One region of the Ruegeria sp. BG11 genome, then DNA from elsewhere that is predicted to be linked to it. Evidence: riboswitches for the same ligand, from Rfam matches in the RefSeq annotation. Region 1 holds a riboswitch; each other region holds the start of a gene.
The links. Region 1 has a riboswitch for cobalamin ahead of ACR0JF_RS03755 (DUF1636 domain-containing protein). Riboswitches for the same ligand answer to the same signal wherever they lie in the genome.

Region 1 (5,607 bases):
CGCGCGGATCGCCTGACCGTAAAGCGCCGAGAGGGTTGGGAAGACGTCCCGGAACAGGCCCGACACACGAAGCGTCACATCCAGACGCGGGCGGCTGAGGTCAGTGATCGGCAGCACCTCGATCCCCGAGACCCGCTCGGACCCTTTATCCCAGACCGGTTTTACGCCCAGCAGATGCAGCGCCATGGCGAATTCCTCGCCAGCCGTGCGCATGGTGGCCGAGCCCCACAGGTCGACGATCAGCCCCTTGGGATAGTCGCCTTCTTCCTGAAGGTGGCGGCGGACCAGTTCCTCAGCCAGTTTGACGCCTTGGGTGTAAGCCGCCCGCGTCGGCACTGAGCGGGGGTCGGTAGTGAAAAGGTTCCGCCCGGTCGGCAGAACGTCTGAGCGTCCGCGATAGGGGGACCCGGACGGCCCGGCCTCGATTCGCTTCCCGGCCAGCGCGTCGATCAGAGCGCTGCGTTCTGCATGGGCCGAGGGCGCAGGGTCGAAAGTGCCGGACACCTCAGGCGCGCGGCCATAGATATGCAGCCCATCGCCAAACTGGCTTTCTTTGATATCGCAGACAAAGCGGTCGATGCGGGTGATTGCCTCTGCGGTGCAGGTGGCTTGATCGAGGCCCAGATCGCACTCCAACCCGATGGCGTGCGCCTCCTCGCGGATATCTTCCTGAAGGCGGTCGCGGCGTTTGGGATCCAGCCCGTCCGCGTTCGAAAACTCATCGAGCAGAGATTCCAGTCGTACCATACGATCTGGGGTGCCGCTTTCCTTCATCGGGGGCGGGATATGGCCCAGCGTGACAGCCCCGATCCGACGCTTGGCCTGCGCGGCCTCGCCCGGGTCATTGACGATGAAAGGGTAGATCACTGGCAGGTCGCGGATCAGCGCCTCGGGCCAGCAATTTGCCGACAGAGCAACGGACTTGCCCGGAAGCCATTCCAGAGTGCCATGCGCGCCGATATGGATCAAAGCGTCTGCGCCCAGCCCCTTGCGCAGCCACAGATAGAAGGCGACGTAGCTGTGACGCGGGGTGCGAGACAAGTCGTGATAGTCGTCATCGCGCTGTTCGGGCGTGCCGCGTTCGGGTTGCAGTGCAACCAGCGCGTTGCCTCGGCGCAGGGCGGTGAAGTGGAACGCTCCCTCGGTAAAAACAGGGTCGTCTTCGGGCTTGCCCCAAACGGTTTGGAGATCGGCCCGCAGTTGCTCAGGCAGGTCAGCTAGGGCTGCCTGGTAATCTTCCAAAGACCACGAAATGCGCGCGTCCAGCAGGGTTTCCGTAATCGGCTCAGCCGGTGCGGTGCTGTAGCCCTCGGCCTGAAGATCGGTCAGTATCGCCTCGGCCGAGGCCAGTGCGTCGAGGCCAACCGCATGCGCCATTTGCCAGTCCTTGCTGGGGTAGGTCGACAGAACAAGCGCAGGCACCTGATCTGCCTTGGGCTTCTCATGCAGGGTCAGCCAGCCGGTGACACGGTCGATAATCGCTTCGATCCGTTCTTGCTCAGCCCGGTGGGCAAAGCGGGAATATTCCAGATGCGGGTCACGTTTGCCCGGTTCTTTGAACGAGGCGATGCCCGCCGAAATGCGCCCGTCCACTTCGGGCAGCACCACATGCATGGCGAGATCGGCGGGGGAGAGGCCTCGTTCCGCCTCGGCCCAAGCCTTGCGGCGGGACGTGGCGAGGGCCATCTGAAATACCGGCACGCCCGCCGCATCCAAAGGGGATGTACCCGACGAGTCTTTGCCCGAGAAGGAGGTGGCGTTGATGATCGCCGAAGGCTTCAGAGCGACGATGTTGTCACGCAGCCATTCAGCGGCGGCAGGTGCTTTGAGCGAGGGCGCGAAGAGGCCCACCGCCTCGAACCCACGATCCCGCAAGCTGCGGATCACGGTGGCGACGGGGGCCGTGTCCGCCGAGGTCAGATAGGCGCGATAAAACGTGACGATGATACGTTTTGCGTCGCCCGGAAAAGCAGTCTCAACCGGAATCACGCCGCGATCAGGACACCACGCGCCAGATTCGGGCAGGGTTTTAGCCCCCATAACCGGGCCGGCATAGAGCCCCGCCGCCAATGCCATCTGCGCCAAGGCGGCCTGCGCTGCGACTTCACCGCCGGTGTCGCAGAGATGTACCAGACGCCGCAGGGTCGAGACGGGCAGGGTGGAATACTCATCCAGCCGCGTATCCTCACGCCCGTCGGCGGGCAGGACGGCCAGCGCGATCCCCTTGGCCTGCGCAAGTGACAGAACTTGCTGCAGTCCGTAGGCCCAGTAAGGCACGCCGCCAATCAGACGGATCAGAACGCCCTTGGCGCCCTCAAGCGTCTGTTCCACATAGGTGTCGACTGACAGAGGATGCTTCAACGCCGTCAGGTTCGCCAACCGCAGGGTCGGCATTCGCCCTTCCGGCCCGCCACCGCGATGCCAGCCTGCCGCGAAAGCGCCAAGGTCGCTGTCCGAGAAGGACAGCACCACCAAATCCGCCGGGCTCTGGCCCAGATCGGTTGGGGTTTCCGTTTCTGCTAACCCGTGGCTTTCGCGGAAGACGACGTGCATGGGCCTTACTCGGCGGCCTCGGTTACACTCGCGAGGATATCGCGGATTTCTGCTTCTTTGATGTCGTCATGCTCGGCGATCACCACCATGCGCGAGCGGCGGTCTTCACCGGGCTCCCACGGACGGTCATACTGGTGACGCACACGGGCCCCCACGGCCTGAACCAGCAGGCGCATAGGCTTGCCTTGAACGGCGGCATAGCCTTTGACGCGCAGGATGTTCAGCTCATTGGCCAGACGCTCGATCTTGGCAATCAAATCGGCAGGGTCGGACTGTTCAGGCAGATCAACGATGATGCTTTCGAAATCGTCGTGCTCGTGGTCGTGGTGACCGTCGTGATGCGACGGGCGGGCGTCCATGTCATCCTCGGCAGCCGCTTCAAGCCCAAGTACAACGCGGACGTCCACGGCGCCTTCGGCCACTTCGACGACGGGTAGCGGGCGAGGGGCCTCGGCGGCGATGATCTCTTTGGCTTTTGCCACGCCTTCGGGGCCGGCCAGATCAGGCTTGGTCAGCAGGATGATGTCGGCGCAGGAGATCTGATCCTCGAACACTTCGGATAGAGGCGTTTCATGGTCGATCGAATCGTCGGCCAGGCGCTGAGCGTCCACCGCTTCGACATTCGGCGCAAAGCGACCAGCGGCGACGGCCTCGGCATCGGCCAGCGCGATGACGCCATCAACGGTGATTTTTGACCGGATATCGGGCCAGTCGAACGCCTTCAACAGGGGCTTGGGCAGGGCGAGGCCAGAAGTTTCGATCAGGATGTGATCGGGGCGCGGCTCCAGCGCCATAAGGGCTTCGATGGTCGGGATGAAATCATCAGCCACGGTGCAGCAGATGCAGCCGTTCGCCAATTCCATGATGTTCTCCGCTGGGCAATCCGGGATGGCGCAGGATTTCAGGATGTCGCCATCGACGCCGACATCGCCGAACTCATTGACCACCACGGCCAGACGCTTGCCTTGCGGGTTCTGCATCAGGTGCTTCACCAGAGTCGTTTTGCCCGAGCCCAAGAAGCCAGTGATCACGGTGACGGGGAGTTTTTCCAAGTTGCTCATTTCAGGGCTCCAATCGGGGGAATGCGGGCTGCGCAGTTCTTGCGGAAATGTTCGGGGCGCTCGCGCCATTTGACCAAGCCGTCCTCGGTCGCAAGGTACTTGGTGGCACCGTCAACGATCGCGTCGACATGGTCGGTTTCGTTCAAATGTTCATAGACGAAGGTCCAGCGATCCGGGCCGCCGCGCAGCACGATGGAACAGCCCTCGTTGCAGTTCGACAAGCATTCCACGGCTCTCAGGGTAATCCCTTCCGGCAGCTCCGCCTGTTCAAGCGCCTTGTGCAACAGCGTGCCGGGACGTTGCGCGTCGTCTTCAACGGGCAGCCCGCGACGACAGGTGGTGCAAACCAGCAATTCGACCGGAGCGGTCTCGGTCATGTCTCTCATCCCCCCAACTCCTCATCGTGGGGGACGGGGTTTCATGCGGGTCCCTTGACCCGACACCGGAACACCCCGTCCGGTTTCATCTTCGGGCGCTGGCAGGTCTCCCGGCTTGCGGATGTCAGAGGCGTACTCTGTCGGATGTCCCGCCTTCCCGGCTTTGAGCCAGTGGCTTGGGCACCCTCTCCGGTCACGGTCGCGGGGGCGGCTGCGCTTGGCGGAAAACCCGTTGACGCATTCCCTTTTCATCTGTTCGCACAGACACCAACACGAGGCTCATGCGGCACGCACCCGCAGCTTGTCAAGCGCGATGCAGCTCAGACCGCTGCGGCACGTTGAAAAGCGACCTGCCAGCGTCGCTAGGCGGCATGAACAGGACGCTGATGCATGGTCGCATGGTCTCAAATCGCAAACGGAGGCGAAATCCATGAAAGTAGGTTTTATCGGGCTTGGGAATGTGGGCGGTAAGCTGTCAGGGTCATTGCTCCGCAATGGAATCGACCTGACGGTTCATGACCTAAGTTCCGATCTTGTTGAGGCTTTTGTCGCGCAGGGGGCCAAAGCGGCTGAAAGCCCGGCCCAGATGATGCGCGATTGCGACGCTGTGATCACCTGCCTGCCGTCGCCTGCGGCCTCGGACGCGGTGATGCAAGAGATGCTGCCCGAGGTTGGCCCCGGTAAAATCTGGATGGAGATGTCCACCACTGACGAGGCCGAGGTCAAGCGATTGGGGGCATTGGTTCTGGAGCGCGGAGGGGCTGCAGTCGATTGCCCTGTCTCGGGTGGCTGCCACCGTGCGGCGACGGGCAATATCTCGATCTTCGCCGGCTGCGACCGCAATACCTTCGAAAGCATTTTGCCGTTCCTGACCACCATGGGACGGCGCGTTCTGCACACCGGAGAGCTCGGCTCGGCCTCGGTTCTGAAAGTGTTGACCAACTATCTGGCAACGGCCAACCTGATCACCTGTGCTGAAGCGCTGGTCACCGCCAAGGCCGCCGGGATGGATTTGAACACCACCTATGAGGCCATCAAGATTTCGTCAGGGACCTCGTTCGTGCACGAAACCGAAAGCCAGGTGATCCTGAACGGCTCGCGCGATATTTCGTTTACAATGGATTTGGTGAAAAAGGATATCGGCCTGTTTCAGGATGTCGCCGACCGCGCCGGTGTTCCGCTGGAAATCAATCCGGTGATGATCAAGATATTTGAGGATGGCATCGCCCGGTTTGGCGAGCGTGAGCTGTCGCCAAACATCATCAAACGCCTTGAAGAAGCCACCGGCTTGGACATCCGCGCACCGGGTTTTCCTACGGAAATGCAGGACGATGAGCCGGAAGAACCAGGGTACGAAGTGGTGCCTCGGGGGCGTTCCTCCTGAAAACTGATTCCCGGAGACGGTATTTAGAGGAAGGGGATGTGGAGGCGAGTACCGGAATCGAACCGGTGTACACGGATTTGCAATCGACACTTTGCAGGTGTTTGCGGATTTCTTCTCGGTAGAGTTGTTCGATGTCTAGCATGTGGCTAAGTCCTTGTTACCTCTATGACAATTCATATAATTTCACAGAAAGTCATGAGTGTTGAATCAAACGTTTTGATACGTTGATGGC
Region 2 (5,607 bases), on a different contig from region 1:
CCGGCCCCGTGTGAGATCGCCTGATCCAGTAATGAGGTGGCGTCGCGGGCAGATCCCTCGGCAGCACGGGTGATCAGCGCCAAGGCGTCTTCGGCAATCTCAGCACTCTCCGCAGAAGCGATCTTGCGCAGCAGGCCGATCATATCCTCGGGTTCGATCCGGCGCAGGTCGAAGCGTTGGCAGCGCGACAGAACCGTGACGGGAACCTTGCGAATCTCAGTTGTGGCGAAGATGAACTTCACATGCGCCGGCGGTTCCTCAAGCGTCTTGAGCAGCGCGTTGAAGGCGCTGGTCGACAGCATATGGACCTCATCGATGATGTAGATCTTGTAACGGGCCGAGGCTGCGCGGTAGCGAACACTGTCGATGATCTCGCGAATATCATTCACGCCGGTGCGACTGGCGGCGTCCATCTCAATCACGTCGACATGGCGACCTTCCATGATGGCGACGCAGTGTTCACATTGGCCGCAAGGCTCGGTCGTGGGTCCGCCATTTCCGTCCGGTCCGATACAGTTCATGCCTTTCGCAATGATCCGTGCGGTCGTGGTTTTGCCGGTTCCGCGAATGCCTGTCATGACAAAGGCTTGCGCGATGCGATCCGCTTCAAATGCGTTTTTGAGCGTGCGGACCATCGCATCCTGACCCACCAGATCGGCAAAGGTTTCCGGGCGATATTTGCGGGCGAGAACCTGATAGGCGGGGCTGTCTGAGTCGGTCATGTCTGCTCTGGCGGATTCGGAACGTCACTGCAGCGTAGAGGCCCGCGCCGCCCGCGTCCACATGAGTTGAAGAACGATTTTGTTTTGGAAACTGGCGCGTCAGGGGTACACTCTTCAGATTGTGAATCAAGCCTAAAGTCAGGATCAACGCTTCCGGGGGGATGCTGTCATGACGAATTTGGTCATTCATGCTTTGCAAGTGGGCGGGGGCACACTTGCCCTAACGTCGATGCCGGGAAAGGGCGGCGACTATGCAGGCGACCTTGAAACGATTGGAGATTGGAGGCCGGGCCTCGTGCTGTCGATGACAACCGAGGCCGAGCTGGTCCAGTTTGGAGCCCGCGATTTTGGCCGCGACGTTCAGGGGCGCGCCAGCCGCTGGGTGCATCTGCCGATTCAGGATTTCGGCGTGCCACCGTCAGAGGTTGATGCGCAATGGCCCGATGTTAGTGCCGCGGCGCGGCAGGCTTTGTCTGGCGGAGGGCGCGTGCTTGTCCATTGTCAGGGCGGATGTGGTCGCTCTGGCATGGTGGTGCTGAGGTTGATGATCGAATGCGGCGAGGCTCCAACCCAAGCGCTGGATCGGTTGCGCAAGCTACGCCCCTGCGCGGTCGAAACCGATGCACAGAAGCACTGGGCCACCTTGCCCGCCCGAGCTTTGGCAGACTCCTAAGCCGACAGTTGCAGTTCCGCCGGGGTCGTTTTGCGCGGCGCAATCACTGATGCCTCGAGCATGGCGCAGGGCAGGGATGTCATCGCTGCGCTAGGCAGGCTGCTCGTGTCGGTACCGAACATCAAATCGGCATAGCGATCGAGGGTCTCGCTGTCGGCCTTAGGATCCGCTCCGCAATAGACCCGCACCCGAGATTGGCTGGCCCGAAACCGGGCGTGGCAGCCGTCCGAGCAATGGGTCAGGTCACTGCTGCCTTCGATTTCAAAGTCCGATGTGGTCGCCGGACCAGCTTGGTCCAGTGCGTCAACCATTGAACGCGCCAGCCGCGCCAGCGCCGGGCAAGTCTTGCCGGTATGTTGGCAGATAGTTGCCGAGAACCTATGTGTCTTCGTCTTCCAGATCATCCTGCGCCCTCCGCGCGGTGGACAGGGGCTGGGATCAGGTGGGGCAGATAGGGTCTGTCACGGCCTGCCCGGACACCCCGCCCGAGTTTGGGTTATGTTGACGATGGCAGGTCTCCTGACTTGCGGGTCATCGCTTTGCCGACCTTCCCGGCCTTTCGGCCAGTGGCTCTTCGACATCGCTCACCGCTTACAGTTGCGGGGGCAGTCGCGGATTTGGTTCGTCCCGAGTAAGTCGGGGAAAACCGCACCGTGTTCCCTTTTCATCCCGACCTCTTGTGAAAGCCGGGAACCATCACACCATCGCTAGCGTTCAAAACCATTCTGAGTCAAGTTGAACTTTCTGCGCTGCGGAAAGACGATCCGCAAAGTGGACGCGTGGTCAAGCGGGATCGCAGTTGACTTGCATGGGCTGTCTGGGGTCAAGTTGCAATGTGAACTCATCAGTTCAGTTTTCCACCGAGGATGCCCATGTTGGATGCAAACCAAACAGTGCTGATCGAAGATGTTCAGATCCCGGTGGGGGATGGTGCCCTGTCCGGGTGGATCTACCGGCCCGTGGCGCAGCCCGAAACCGTAGTGGTGGTCAACAGCGCGACAGGGGTTCCGCGAGACTACTACAAGCATTTCGCACAATGGTTGGCCTCGGATCGTGATATCGCCTGTCTGATCTACGACTACCGGGAATTCGGGCATTCGAAATCGGGCCCACAGCGTCGGTCGAAGATTTCGATGGCCGATTGGGCGTTGCAGGACATGCCCGCCGCGCGGGCCGAGATGCGCCGACGGTTCCCGCTGTCGCAGCAATGGTCAGTTGGTCATTCGCTTGGAGGGATGCTGGGGCCAGTGCAGCCGGATATCGACAAGATTGATCGCATGATCTGCGTCTGTTCTGGCCTTGTGAAGTTGGGCGATCATCCTTGGCCGTACCGCGCTCTGGCCGGGTTGTTCTGGTATGGGCATGTGCCTCTGGTCGTGAGCGGCCTGGGGTATTTGCCGGGCAAGGCACTTGGGTTTGGAACAGACCTACCGCCTAAGGTCTATTGGCAATGGCGCAAATGGTGCACCGCGCCGCAAAGCTATCTGCCCGAGATCGGAGACACACTGCCGCAAGCTACGTGGCAGGATGCTGACGTTCCCGTCGACCTTTTTGCCTTCACAGATGATGAGATGGTCCCAGAAGCTGCCGTTTGGCGGTTGGCCGAGCTTTATGGTCCAAAAGCACGCCGTCACCTGTTGTCACCGGAAGAGTTTGGTGTTCGGGAGATCGGCCATATCGGTGTGTTTGCCCGCCGAAATGCGGTGCTCTGGCCACGATTGATCGCTTGATGGGGGGCGCCGGCGGACCGACGCCCCTTTTTCAGCCCGTGTTTCAATCGCCGCGCCGCGCGGATTTTCCGTGCATCGCAGATCGGACCATCTTGCCGAAAGCCTTGTCGCGTGCCCGCGCCTCGGCCACGGTCTCAGAGTTGCGCTGATCCTCGCGCCTCAGCTTGCGCCAGCGTTCCAACCGATCTGCATCCAGTGTGCCTGCTTCAATCGCCGCCTGCACAGCGCAACCGGGCTCGGCCTCATGCTGGCAATCCGAGAACCGGCAGGTTTGGGCCAGCTCCAGAATGTCCGAGAACACTTCGTCCACCCCGTCCTGCGCGTCGAGCAGGCGCAGGGCGCGCATGCCGGGGGTGTCGACCAGCCAACCGCCATTTTGCATCGGATGTAAGGCGCGAGACGTCGTGGTGTGGCGGCCGCGGGCGTCATCCTCGCGGATTGTGGCTGTTGCCTGATCCTGCCCGGTCATTCCGTTGGCGAGCGTTGTTTTGCCAACCCCGGATGACCCGACCAAAGCCGCTGTCTGACTCGCCGGACACCATGCCAGAACCTGCTGCAGGTCTAACGCTTCATGCGCGTTGACCGTCAGGACTGTCAAAAACGGTGCCAGCGCTTCGGCCTGCTTGGCGTAGGCTGCGGGGTCCGAGCAGCTATCTGCTTTGGTCAGGACCACGACAGGATAGCAGCCCGCCTGATGCGCCAGTGCCAGATACCGTTCGAGCCGGGGCACATTGAAATCCGCATTGCACGAGCTGACGATGAACAGCACGTCAACATTGGCTGCGATCAGTTGCGCCTCGGCTCCGGTTCCGGCAGCACGGCGTTGCAACAGGCTGCGCCGGTCAAGCAGATGCTGAACGCGATTCTTGTCATCGGCCAGCACCCAATCGCCAACCGTAAAATCGCCAGTGGAATGACCAGGGGCAAACAGAGATGTTTCACCAGTCTCGTTCATCCCGACCAGGCGGTCCCGGTGAACACCGGTGATACGAAAAGGCGTGAGTTGCGCGTGCGCCGCGTGCTGTGCAGCGAAGTGAGAGGACCATCCCAGGTCCGAAAGATTAAAAGACATTGGTTTGCCTGTGTTCAGATATAGCAATCCCATCGGATGGCCGATGCGCATCCGTTGGCGATGTGTTCAGGCAATCGGAGAGTTGGGTTTAGAACCGATCTGCCCGAAGGGTGTTTGCTACAATCATAAAGCCCTCCTGCGGCTGATGGTTTCTATAAAGTGAGAGGTTGGACATCGACCCAAGCGGGGCTCGTTGTGGCTGCTTCCTTCCGGACCTGACCAGGTTGGCGAGGCGCTCGCCCGCGCCAACCTCTCAACGCCTGATATAGGGAAGGGATGTGAAAATGACAACCCGTCACAAGGTCAGTCGTATCCTTTCAAAGCCCTCGGTATCAGGCCCCAGCAATTCGGGGGAGTATCTGCTTAGCTCGGGCAAATACTTCAACGCTCCGCTGCCGGTTCTTAGGATCGTGCGAATACCATAATGCGGGGCTAAGGAGAATGGGTAAGGCGCCTGATCCAGAGGGTCCGCGGGCAGGCGATCTGACAGGTAGTCCCGCAGTATCTCTTTGATATCCCTGGACGGCAGAGGAATGGCCCGGGCTTTTGTGACGAAAGGGAAATGCCCACCACCGCTGGCGCGATAGTTGTTGAGGGCGACCACAAAGCTCTGGTCGTCGCGGACTATTTGCCCGCCCAAGCACAGGTCGCGGACGCGCTGGGCGGTTGGATCGGTCATGGCGCCGTTGCTATCGAACCGCGCAGGGCTGGACAGGTCGATCTGATAGGTCACGCCAAACACGACGTCAAAGTTATGCCCCGCCCGGCGGGAATCGGTTAGCTCGGCTTCGGCGTCTGGGTGGATCTGGTTGAGAACACCCGCCGACATCTCAAGCCAGTCCCGCAGTTGCGCGCCGGTGATTTTGACGGCCCGCAATTCGTTGGAGAAAACATGCAGGTCAGCGACGTGGCGCAGGCAAATCTCGCCCACAGGCACGTCCGTATAGTTCCTCGGCCCGGCGCGGCCGCCGAATTTGTAAGGAGACACCGCAGACAGAAGCGGCAGTTCGGCGAACGCGGTGCCGTTTAGAAACGGGCGCAAACCCGCCGCTTGTGCCGCCGCGACCAGGGCTAGCCCCCGATCCGGCGCGCAGAAGCTGAAATAGCTGTGCAGGCTCTGCGCGGTATGACTGACAGGTTCGGCCATCCTTACGCGCGTGGCCAGATGCGCGGGCTTGAGCATCTCGCACAGGTCCTTGTCTTCGACCTCATCGGCTGTGGCGACCAAGCTGCAGTGGCGATCCGTGATCTGCCAGCGCCCCTCGGGTACCTTGGTCAGGTGCAGGTCTATGACCCCCAGATAAGACCCAGCGGACCCGGCCATGACCACAGGTGTGCCGTGGACCAGACCATTTTCGGCATCAACGCCGTCAAGCCCGAGATGCCCCGCGCCCGGCATTGTCAGGTGCG
Region 3 (5,607 bases), on a different contig from region 1:
GAAGCCTATGGTCACCGGGGTTTTGGCCTGCAGCGTGATCTGTGCGAGACCTTGATCAACGCGATTTCTCAGGTCGGTTTGAAGCCGGATTCGATCATGAAGGAATATGGGCCAAACCAATATGAGGTCGTCATCGGCCCTGAGCAGGGTGTTCGCGCGGCGGACGCGGCCATCATGGTACGCGAACTGACCTATGCGACCGCACAGGCCTATGGCGAGCGGGCCACCTATACCCCTATTCGCGATGTCGCGAGCGTTGGGAATGGGGTCCACATCCATATGAGCTTTGTGGATGATCAGGGCGCGCCGCTGACATACGCCGAAGACGGCCCCTGCGGCATGTCGGACCTGACGAGTGCCTTCGCTGCCGGAGTTCTGAAATATCTGGATGCGATCTTGGCCCTGACTGCGCCTTCGGTGATCTCGTATGAACGCCTGACACCCCATCGTTGGTCTGCGGCTTTCAACAATCTGGGTTTCCGCGACCGCGAGGCTTCCTTGCGGATTTGTCCGGTAACCGCAAAAGACCCGGCCTCGATCGCGGGGCAGTTCAACATCGAATACCGTGCGGCGGATGCCGCAGCTTCGCCTCATCTGGCGCTTGCGGCAGTTGTCATGGCTGGGACACAAGGGATCGAAGAGGGGCTACCCGCGCCCATTCCAACCGAGGAAGATCTTTCGCTGTTGGACGTCGCAGAACTGAACCAAAGGGGGCTGGTGCGCTTGCCTCAAACCTTAGAAGACGCGCTCGACCGGTTCGTTTCCAACCCGGTTGTGACCGGCTGGTTCCCCGAATGCTTTGCCGAGGTGTACCAAGCCCACAAACAATCCGAGATCGCGACAACTGCACATCTGGACACCGACGCACGCTGCCGATTGTACGAAGAAACATATTGACCTGAGCGGCTCGTCTTGCCGAAGCTCGCCCAATGCGACCTCTGGGGCGTCGCTTGGGTAATCTCGCGCCGTATGACGCGGCGCAGGCTGTTTAGCTCAGGATAGGGATGGATCATGAACCGTTCAGAAACCGATGCCATTTTGAATGTGCATAGGCTGGCTTTTGGCGAAGCGGAAGGTGAAGAAATCGCTCAACTCGCCGAAGATCTCCTTGAGCATCCGGAAACGATTTCTATCAGTGTGAGGCGTGACGGGCAGATCGCGGGCAATGTCATGTTCACCCCGTTTGTCTTCCAGGATCACCCGGACGTTAAATGCTATCTTCTGGCGCCCTGCGGTGTCTCGCCCGAACATCAAGGTCTCGGTGTTGGCAGAGAGATGATGGAGACCAGCATCAAGCACTTGAGGTCCATTGGAACAGACGCTGTCTTCGTGTTGGGCGTGCCGGCATTCTACCCCTTATTCGGGTTTGTTCCGACCGACAAAGAGACGCCATATCCGAACCTTCTGACGATCCCAGAGGCATGGATGGTGCTTGAGCTCACTGCAGGATCGGTTGAAAAGCTGGGGGGCAAGACACTCGCGATTGCGCCCTTCATGCACGCGCATCTCTGGGACACATCACAACACGCGTGAATTCCGTTTTTTTGTTCTTTCCTCAAACCGCAGCTCTGTTTCAGGTTTCCATTTCTGCTGGGCATGTCTGTTTTGTTTCTGCAAATGTCGCAAGCCTTTCAGTCAGAAATGCGCACCCGAGTAGGTTGCGCGTGTGAGGTGCTGCTGTTTGATTCTCAGGCGGCAGAGAATTGGGAAGCCGGTGCAATTCCGGCGCTGCCCCCGCAACGGTAAGGAAGGTCAGGTTCGACAGGTGACCACTGGGACGAGGATCCCGGGAAGGTGTCGAAAACCGGGCGCAAGCCCCTTTCAAGTCCGGAAACCAGCCTTGCATATATGTCAAACCGCGGGTGGCGGTGGGGGCACAAGTTTCGGACGTGATCCTCGCACGGCTCCGGACTGGCCTCTGGTGTCATCTGCCCAAGCTAAGCCGCGGGGCGCGGCAGGAGAGCCAGAAGTGAGCAACGTTCAAAGCCTGTTGGCGCGTCGAAACCCGGCCTATGCCCTTGAACAGGCGTTCTATACCGATCCAGATGTCTTTCAGGCCGATCTTGAGGCCATCCACTACCGCGACTGGCTATTTGCCATTCCGGCATGTGAGCTGGTGAAAACAGGCGACTATGTGACTTACACTGTTGGCGCATACCGCGTGATCATCGTGCGCGGCGCGGACAACCAGATCCGAGCTTTCCACAACACCTGCCGACATCGCGGGTCGATCATTTGCAAAGCGGCCAAGGGCAACTCGCCCAAACTGGTCTGCCCCTACCACCAGTGGACCTATGAGCTTGACGGCTCATTGCTATGGGCACGTGATATGGGGCCTGATTTCGACCCCAAGCAACACGGGCTAAAAACCGTTTACTGCCGGGAACTGGCCGGGCTGGTCTATATCTGTCTTGCAGATGAAGCGCCTGATTTCGACACCTTCGCCAACAAAGCACGCCCCTATCTGGAGCCGCATGATCTGGGCAACGCCAAGGTCGCCTTTGAAAGCACGATCATCGAGAACGGCAACTGGAAGCTGGTCTGGGAAAACAACCGCGAGTGCTATCACTGCGGTGGCAACCACCCCTCGCTGTGCCGGACCTTCCCTGATGATCCCTCGGTAACCGGTATCGAAGGGGGTGAAACCCCGGCTTTCATGCAAACTCACTTTGACCGTTGCGAGGCTGCAGGGATGCCGTCGCAGTTCTATCTGCATGATGACGGGCAATACCGTCTGGCTCGTATGCCGCTTAAGGAAGGGGCGGAAAGCTATACTCTAGACGGCAAATCAGCTGTGCGCCGCTTTCTTGGCAGTTCGCCTTTTGCCGATGCGGGGACGTTGCTGAAGTTCCACTATCCCAGCACGTGGAACCACTTCCTGGCCGATCACTCGATTGTATTTCGGATCACTCCGATCAGCCCGACCGAGACCGAAGTCACCACGAAATGGCTGGTCAACAAGGATGCGGTCGAAGGGGTCGACTATGACGTCAAGCGTCTGACCGAGGTCTGGATGGCCACCAATGACGAAGATCGCCGCGTGGTGGAAGACAACCAGATGGGCATCAACAGCCCGGCCTATGTGCCGGGACCGTATTCAGGGATACAGGAGTCCGGTGTTTTGCAATTCACCGATTGGTATTGCAGCACTCTGGCGCGCCACCTGACACCTGACACGATGGCGGCGGAGTGAAGCAGATGAAAGATCTGAACGCTGTTGCCTCGATCTGGCAGGATGACGAGACGCTGGAATGCGTCTCGGTCGTGCCCGAAACGCCAAACACCGCCAGCTTTACGTTCCGCGCCCCGTCCGGGGCTTTGTTTGCCTACCATCCGGGTCAGTTCCTGACGCTCGAGATTCCGGCGCCGGGGCAGCCGGGAGGCGTTGTGCATCGGACCTATACGATCTCGTCATCCCCATCTCGTCCGCGATCCATTACGATCACGGCTAAGGCGCAGCCGGACAGCGTCGGCACGCGCTGGATGCTGGACAATCTGCAGCCGGGTATGCGGATGCGGGCGATTGGCCCGGCGGGTCTGTTCACCAATGCTGAAAGCGGCGCCACCAAGTATTTGTTCATCTCGGCAGGGTCGGGCATCACTCCTATGATGTCGATGACGACCTGCATGTGGGACGAAGGCCGCGATCTGGATGTCGTCTTCATCAACTGCGCCAAACGTCCGTCCGAGATCATCTTCCGCCAACGGTTGGAGCAGATGGCAAGCCGGACGCCGGGTTTGGATTTGAAGTTTGTTGTGGAGGAAGCTGACCGCTACAGCCCCTGGACCGGCTACCAGGGTCAATTTAACCAGCTGATGCTGGGCCTCATGGCCCCAGACTATCTGGACCGTGAGGTCTATTGCTGCGGTCCCGAGCCGTTCATGCAAGCAGTCCGGGACGCTCTGTCGGGTCTTGGCTTTGATATGGACAACTATCATCAGGAGAGCTTTGGAGCCCCGGTTGAGACCGAAGCAGATCAGCCCGATCTGGACGATGTTATCCCCGACGATGACAGCGCCGCCGAGATCGTGTTTGCGACCTCGGGTGTCACCGCCAAAGTTGCCGAGACGGATACGGTTCTGGCCGCCGCACGTGCGGTCGGGTTGAACATTGCCTCGGGCTGTACGTTTGGCGTTTGCGGAACCTGCAAGGTCAAAAAGACCTCGGGTGAAGTTCACATGGTACACAATGGCGGTATCTCCGAGGATGACATAGCAGCAGGCTACATTCTGGCGTGCTGTTCAAACCCGATCGGCAAGGTCGAAGTTGAGGTGTGAACGGGAAGTCTCAGGCTGAAACTGCAGAGCGTCTACGGCCGCCTGCGGTTTCAGATTCTTAAATATTTGTATTAAAATCAGACACTTAATGTCTCCTTGCTCGCTTAAGTAAGCTTGGGTGGCACAGGTTTGCTCACGGATAGTTGATTCTATTCGGCAACATTCACGTGATTGCTCAAATTCTGTCTCTTTTCCGCCGAAATCTCCCCTGATAAAGCGGGTTGAGTACTGGGTGGGGTGTTGATAAGTGCGAGCAGGTAAATGAGAGCCGGATATAACGGTCGTGTAGCCATTTCATGGAATCAAACCGAGCTTGATGGGCTTGAGGCAGCGCCTTTGGCCTTTTTGGCGGTTGGGTCCGCATGGTCCTGGCGTGGTCAGGCGCTGGTGTTGGGCGAAGTGGCAGAGCAAAATCTTGAGCAACTGGGACATACGGGGGCGAACGCTGTGCGTACCCGCGACGCGTTCTCAGCCCCGCAAGAGATAGCGGGTGAGCATTGCGGGACGGTCACATTGACCAATGGAGCGCAACGCTTTGCGGCAGAATTGATTATCACAGATGACGAACAATGGCCGACTCTGGTGTTCAACACTGGCTGTCCGCCTCGGGATCAGGATTTTTGGATTAGCGAAGTAACGCATGCCGGTGCCGACCTGCAGAGCGTACCGCAGCCGACCACAAAGGTGGTGGCCTTTCCGGGAAAATCCGCGCCGGGTTTGTTTTCATAGGTTTGGTCACCTAGCTGGCGCTGAACCCGTTGGCCTAAAAACCCTTCAAGAAATTTGAGCAGGGCCGTCAGGACGTGTTGACTCTGACAGTTCTGCGGATATAAGCGCGGCTTCATTGGTGTTGGTGGCCCCCGCAAGGGGATGCCTGTCATGGGGGAAACCTCAAGAGGACAACGCCCTTTATAACCCGGCGCCACGCCTGGTCTGAACTGGAACTGCCCGGTCCGAGCGGAGACGCTATTTCGGCCCGCAAAGTAGGTACCGGTTTTCGGATCTAGCCAAAATGCCACTTTAAAGGAGATCAGCCGTGACCAAACGCACGTCTGCCAAGTACAAAATCGACCGCCGGATGGGCGAAAACATCTGGGGTCGCCCGAAATCCCCGATCAACCGTCGTGAATATGGCCCCGGCCAGCACGGCCAGCGCCGCAAGGGCAAACTGTCGGACTTCGGTCTGCAGCTGCGCGCCAAGCAGAAGCTGAAAGGCTACTACGGCGACCTGACCGAAAAGCAATTCCGTCGCATCTACGCCGAAGCTGAGCGTGTAAAAGGCGACACCGGTGAAAACCTGATCGGTCTGCTGGAGCGCCGTCTGGACGC
Region 4 (5,607 bases), on a different contig from region 1:
GTCGAGCCAGCGGCTGCGATAGAGGGAATAGCCCAGGATCAGGGTCAGCCCTAGCACGACAAGTGGAAAGGTCTCCCACCGGGCAAGACCAAGACCGCCTAGCATCCAGAAAATGACGGAATGCGCGGCGCGGCTGTCGCCCGCGAAAATCAGATAGTTGGTGATGGCCGAAAACAGGAAAGATACAGCCAGGCCTGCAAGGATCAGTTTTTCCGGCGCGCTGGTGCGCAGGCTTTGAACCAGGGCCAGAACAATGCCGGACGCGATCAGGCCCCCGCAAAACGCCGCAAGCGGCAGGGTCCAGATGCCCAGAACATCGCCTGTCACAGTGATAACGAGAACGGCACCTGCAGCGGCCCCGGACGAGAGGCCAAAGAGAAACGGGTCAGCCAGGTCATTGCGCGTAGTCGTTTGCAAAACGACCCCGACAACACCCAGCCCGGCCCCTATGACCGCCGCAAACAACGCGCGAGGCAGGCGCAGGTCAAAGACAATCCGGTGCAGAGGGGACATGTCGCCCTCAGTCACGCCAGTCCCCAGCCCAATCGCGGTGAAAACCTCGGCCAAGGGGATCGGGGTAGTGCCGTAGATCGTCGACAGCAACAAAAGGGCGGTCAGAATGACCGCCCCCAGCAGGACCGCCTGGCCCGTCTTCGTCATCTCAGCTGTTACCCCGGTGCATCGCCGTTGCCATCTTCTCGATCGCTTCGATGTTTGCCGGACCCGGTGTCAGCTCTTCATAGCGCAGGCCGATCCAGCGCTCGTTTTTGACCGCATCGGTTTGCGACATCACCGGATGTTCCTGAAGGAACTTGAACGTATCCGCCGCGCCGTTGCCGGTTTGGTAGTCCAGCAGGACAAGGAATTCGGGGTTCGAGGCGGCGACAGCCTCCCACGAGGTGCGGCCCCAGCTTGTGTCCATGTCATGGGTGACGTTGACGCCGCCCGCTGCTGCGATCATCGCGTCGGGAATGGCGTATTTGCCTGCGGTAAAGGGCGCATCGGCCGGACCATCCAGCAGGAAGACACGGGGTTTTTCCAGATCGGCGGTTTTGGCCTCGATTGCGGCCAGTTGGTCTTTCCAGCCCGAGACCAGCGCGGTCGCTTTGTCTTCGACCTGCATGACGGTGCCCAGACGCAGAACGTCGTCAAACAGCAGATCCATGCTGGCTTCGGGGCGGTCTTTGTTCAGGTGGATGCAGCTTTCGGTCAGAACCAAGGTCTTGATGCCAAAGGGCTCCAGTGTGTCGGGGGTGACGTCACCGCCGGGTTTCATGCCGTAGTACCAACCGGCGAAGAACATGTCGGGTTCAACCGCGACGAGGTTCTCGACCGTCGGGTATTTCGGGGCGAGCTCGGGAATGTCGCCGCGCTGCGCGTCGAAATCGGGGCTAGTTTTATACCAGCCGGTGATGCCGGTCAGACCAACGATGCTATCCTGAAGACCCAGCGCAAACGCCATGTCGGTCATGTTCATGTCATGAACCACGATCCGCTCGGGCTTGGTGTCGAACACCAGAGGTTCACCGCAATTGTCGACGGTGATCTCTTGCGCGGCAGCGCCGCCCGCCAGTGCGCTTAGGACCGCAGCGGACAAGAGTTTCAGTTTCATCAATCTCTCCTGTTAAGATGAAAGCTTTCGTTTTCGGATGTCCAGCGCTGGGATCACGCGTCCTTCGTGCTGGAAACACAGATAGTCAACACCAAAAGTCTCGCGCACGCGGTCTGGTGTCAGAACCTCGGCGACCGGGCCGAAGGCCGTCAGTTGCGCGTTCTTCATCAGGGCGACGTGGCTGGCGAATTCGGGAATCATGACCAGATCGTGGACGATCATCACAACCGTCACACCCAACTCGGCCACCAGAGACAGCATGTGCCCTTTGGCATCCGGATCCAGGTGGTTGGTCGGTTCGTCCAAAAACAGCAGCGAGGGGTTCTGCGCCAAAGCCCGTGCGATATGGGCGCGCTGACGCTCTCCGCCGGACAGTTTTGCCATCTGTTTACCAGCCAGATGGGACAGTTCGGTGGTGTCTAATACGCGCTGCAGGTCCGTTTTAAGAGCTTCGGCGGATTTGTCGTCCCTGATCGGGATTTGTCCAAGGGCCACATAATCGCGCAGTTGCAGCCGCCCGTCGGGTATTTCCTGCTGGCCGACAACGGCAATCCGTCGGGCCCGCTCCAGCGACGACAGTTTCCGCAGGCTTTGACCCTGAATACGTACATCGCCCAGCGCCAGTTTTGCGACACCGCACAAGAGGTTGAGCAGCGTCGTCTTGCCCGCCCCGTTCGGGCCAGCAACGGCCAATATCGCGCCTTCCTCAAGCGTGAACGAGGTGTCCCGCAGCAGAACATCTCCGTTCAGGGCGTAGTATTCCAGATTTTCTGCAATCAGAAAGCTCATACCGTGTCCTCCGGTGGAAGACAGGGCATGCGCGACAGGGTTTTGGTGTAGAGCGCTAAAGGACGGGTCGAGGCGCTGGTCCAACCATCCTCGCTTTCCCGGAATTGATGGGCAAACTCGACCAAAGCGTTCAGATCGGCGGGGGTTTGAATGTCGCCAAACAGATATTGCGCCTTGCCCTTGGCCTGCATCCCGACCGTCATCGGGCGATCGCACCCGGCCATACAGTCGATCAGGCGTGTCGAGAACCCCTCGGGCAGCTGGCTATCCAGCGTTTCCTTCGCCTTATGTGCGGGGATCGGCCCATTGCAGGTGCCGCATATCAGGACAAAATGATCAGCCATGGCACGGGGCGCCAACTTGAACAAAAGTCAAGTGAAGGCAAAAGCCATGAGTTGCATCAGCACGCAGATGTGCCATCGAGCCTCCTTCCGGGACACCCCGCCCCGGGTTGGTTAAACTGTGATGGCAGGTCTCCTGACTTGCGGGTCGTTGCTTGGCCAACCTTCCCGACCTTAGGGGCCAGTGGTTCTGTGGCGTCGCTCTCCGCTTACAGTTGCGGGGGCAGTCACGGCATTGGCCCTCGGGCCGCACCGTATTCCCATTTTCATCCCTCAGGCACAGGCCGTTGGGAACCATCCAGAGCAGCTAGTCTGCTCACGCTCCTATTGTCAAGCGCCGGAATCGCGCTATCGGACCACGCGTAGGGTCGGCCTGCGCGCGCTTTGGCCCGGTCCGACGCCATTTGTCGGGAACTGGCTGGCCAGGGTCAAACCGGCCTGTATCAGATGGGCGTCCGGGTAGCCTCCGGTCAATTCGTTCAAAGCATCGCGCGCCGCCGGAGTTTCGTCGCGGCGCATGTGATGCAGCATTCGCAACAGGGCGCATTCGTCACATGTCAGCTCGTGCCGCGTCTCAAAACAAAGCGGGTCGTTGCAGGCCAGACCTATAGGGCGGGTGTGTAGCGTGGCCTTGACGATCTTGAAAACCAGATGCGCCAGAACCAGCCCCTGGTCGCGCCCCCAGCGTTCGGTTGCGACCGAAAAGGCATGTTGCCACGCCTGCGTTTTCGGCTGTGTTAAGCTTAGGACGAAGTGCCGCATGACAGGCAGCAAACCGCGTTCGAAACCGTCAAATTCGACGCGGGGCAATGTGTGGTCAAATGCTGAGGGTTTCATGCGCGTTCCCTATTGGGTTTGGGGGCTTGTGCGACCAAAGGGTGGACGTTTTGCGGAAGATTGTTTGGGTCAACCGGCGTTTCAGGACGCGGCGATGCAGCGCGGACGGGAAAGCTGTGATCGGCCTCGGTCGCCTGTCTCATCTTCGGTTTCAAAGCGCAGCCATGGCGGCTGGCAACGGCGTCCATGGCAAACAGGTCGGCGAGGGATTTTCGCATGAGGGTTATCTTTCGGTCGAAAAATGGGACCGGGCGATGATTCCAACGGAATCTGACTGGGTCAGACGTTAGCTGACAAAAACAGTCAGAAAAGGCAAGCGCGAAACTCTAAATGAAGTCAGTAGTCGGCAACCAAAAGGAAATCCGGGGCCGTGTCTTCTTCGATTGTTGCAAAGCGGGGGATCGGGTCTTCGAATACGTTGTCCGTCCGGTCGTCATTCACGGTTGAGACTTCGCCAATCAAGCAATCCCCACGTTCCGCCCAGAAGGCATGCCAGATGCCGGGCATCAAGGTCACGCTCTGACCTGGCTTCAGGCGCAGATGCTCTCCGGGCTGTATGGTGACAGGGCAGGCATCGCTGGGAACGGTGACCGGGGTATCGCGGTCGATACCGCCATCGGGGTCCGAGGCATAGATTTCCATAACCAGATCGCCGCCCCCTCGGTTGATGATGTCCTCGGCTTTGACGATATGGCGGTGCATCGGCGACAGCTGTTTGTCGCGAGAGATCAGCAGCTTTTCGGCATAGAGCATACCGCGCCCCCGGCTCAGATCGTTCACGTTGCCGTTGCGCAGGGTGAACAGGAACAACCCAAGTTCATCAAACTTGCCTTGACCGTAGTCGGTGATATCCCAACCTAGGCCATGGGCGCGGATGCTGTCGGCATCGGCGCTGCGCATTTGCTCAGGTGTCCAATCTGCGAAAGGCGGCAGGACGGCACCAAATGAACTGATGAATGCCTGGGCTTCGGTCTTGATACGGTTGATTTCGGATCGTTTCATATCGGACTCTTCGTAGGGCTATAATTCATGCGACCAGGGCGGATTTGCTCCGGCGCGCGAGACGGTTACGGCAGCCACCTCTGCACCCAAGGTCAAAGCGTCGCGTAGCGCATCCGGGGACAGTGCTTTCAAGCCGGGCTTTGCAAGTTGGCCAGCGCGTTCCAGCGAGGCCAGAACCCCGGCGTTAAACGTGTCCCCCGCGCCAACCGTATCCACAACTTGCACCGGTTTGACAGGGACTGAGACCACCGTGCCGTTGGCCAGATAACCCGAGGCGCCCTCACTCCCACGGGTGACGATGACCGCGGAGGGGCCTGCTTGAAGCAGCAAAGGGACTTTCTGATCGTGGTTTTCCGGGCCGGGGATGATCCAGTCCAGATCCTCATCCGAGACTTTGACGATATCGGCTTGTTCGATCATCTGGTTCAACCGCGTGCGGTAGCGGGTCTGATCCTGTATGAAACCGGGTCGGATATTGGGGTCCAACATCACAGCACAGTTCGCGCCATGTTGCGCAAGCATCGCGGCATAGGCATCCGCGCAAGGCTCACAGGCAAGGCTGATGCCACCAAAATACAGCGCTGAAACCGCGGGAAGTTGGCGCGGCATATCCTCTGCACGTAGCATCCGACCCGCAGTGTTTTCATCGACAAACGTGTAAGTCGCGTGGCCGTCCTTCAGTTGAACAAACGCCAGCGTGGTCGGCCTGTCCGAGGCAATCACATGTGTCGTGTCTACATGGCTGGCCCGCAGGTCATCGGCCAATTGATGCCCGAACATGTCCGAGGACAGGCCAGTCAGCAGCCCAACGGGCGCGCCCAACCTGCCCAAAGCGATAGAGGTATTGAATATAGCGCCACCGGAATGGGGAACAAAACCGTCCCGCCCGGACAGGGTCGGTTCGGCAATCATGTCGATCAGGGCTTCTCCGCAACACAGGATCATCCCATTTCCTCTTCCAAAATACGCTCAGTTATCGCTGAAGCGCATTTTTACAGAAGTTGTTAGCGCCAACAATGCCAAATT

Region 2: another riboswitch for cobalamin. It lies ahead of ACR0JF_RS14730 (hypothetical protein); the one in region 1 lies ahead of ACR0JF_RS03755 (DUF1636 domain-containing protein).
Region 3: another riboswitch for cobalamin. It lies ahead of ACR0JF_RS17090 (aromatic ring-hydroxylating oxygenase subunit alpha); the one in region 1 lies ahead of ACR0JF_RS03755 (DUF1636 domain-containing protein).
Region 4: another riboswitch for cobalamin. It lies ahead of ACR0JF_RS06310 (DUF1636 family protein); the one in region 1 lies ahead of ACR0JF_RS03755 (DUF1636 domain-containing protein).

The regions. Positions count from the first base shown of each region.
Region 1 covers NZ_JBQFTH010000001.1:743,718-749,324, reverse strand. The annotation lists gene cobN (cobaltochelatase subunit CobN) at 1-2,553, opposite strand, end outside; gene cobW (cobalamin biosynthesis protein CobW) at 2,559-3,614, opposite strand; gene ACR0JF_RS03755 (DUF1636 domain-containing protein) at 3,611-3,991, opposite strand; cobalamin riboswitch at 4,075-4,278, opposite strand; gene ACR0JF_RS03750 (NAD(P)-dependent oxidoreductase) at 4,305-5,375, shown strand.
Region 2 covers NZ_JBQFTH010000008.1:200,269-205,875, forward strand. The annotation lists gene ACR0JF_RS14720 (DNA polymerase III subunit gamma/tau) at 1-722, opposite strand, end outside; gene ACR0JF_RS14725 (phosphatase domain-containing protein) at 892-1,395, shown strand; gene ACR0JF_RS14730 (hypothetical protein) at 1,392-1,799, opposite strand; cobalamin riboswitch at 1,887-2,108, opposite strand; gene ACR0JF_RS14735 (alpha/beta fold hydrolase) at 2,268-3,125, shown strand; gene rsgA (ribosome small subunit-dependent GTPase A) at 3,169-4,197, opposite strand; RNA gene ffs (signal recognition particle sRNA small type) at 4,355-4,453, opposite strand; gene ACR0JF_RS14750 (bifunctional 2',3'-cyclic-nucleotide 2'-phosphodiesterase/3'-nucleotidase) at 4,493-5,607, opposite strand, start outside.
Region 3 covers NZ_JBQFTH010000010.1:180,804-186,410, reverse strand. The annotation lists gene ACR0JF_RS17100 (glutamine synthetase family protein) at 1-897, shown strand, start outside; gene ACR0JF_RS17095 (GNAT family N-acetyltransferase) at 1,012-1,533, shown strand; cobalamin riboswitch at 1,653-1,857, shown strand; gene ACR0JF_RS17090 (aromatic ring-hydroxylating oxygenase subunit alpha) at 1,970-3,193, shown strand; gene ACR0JF_RS17085 (hybrid-cluster NAD(P)-dependent oxidoreductase) at 3,199-4,278, shown strand; gene ACR0JF_RS17080 (hypothetical protein) at 4,540-5,007, shown strand; gene rpsD (30S ribosomal protein S4) at 5,315-5,607, shown strand, end outside.
Region 4 covers NZ_JBQFTH010000003.1:41,257-46,863, reverse strand. The annotation lists gene ACR0JF_RS06325 (FecCD family ABC transporter permease) at 1-660, opposite strand, end outside; gene ACR0JF_RS06320 (ABC transporter substrate-binding protein) at 662-1,612, opposite strand; gene ACR0JF_RS06315 (ABC transporter ATP-binding protein) at 1,625-2,401, opposite strand; gene ACR0JF_RS06310 (DUF1636 family protein) at 2,398-2,745, opposite strand; cobalamin riboswitch at 2,852-3,056, opposite strand; gene ACR0JF_RS06305 (hypothetical protein) at 3,091-3,579, opposite strand; gene ACR0JF_RS06300 (hypothetical protein) at 3,576-3,797, opposite strand; gene ACR0JF_RS06295 (D-lyxose/D-mannose family sugar isomerase) at 3,916-4,581, opposite strand; gene ACR0JF_RS06290 (carbohydrate kinase family protein) at 4,600-5,526, opposite strand; gene ACR0JF_RS06285 (glucokinase) at 5,555-5,607, opposite strand, start outside.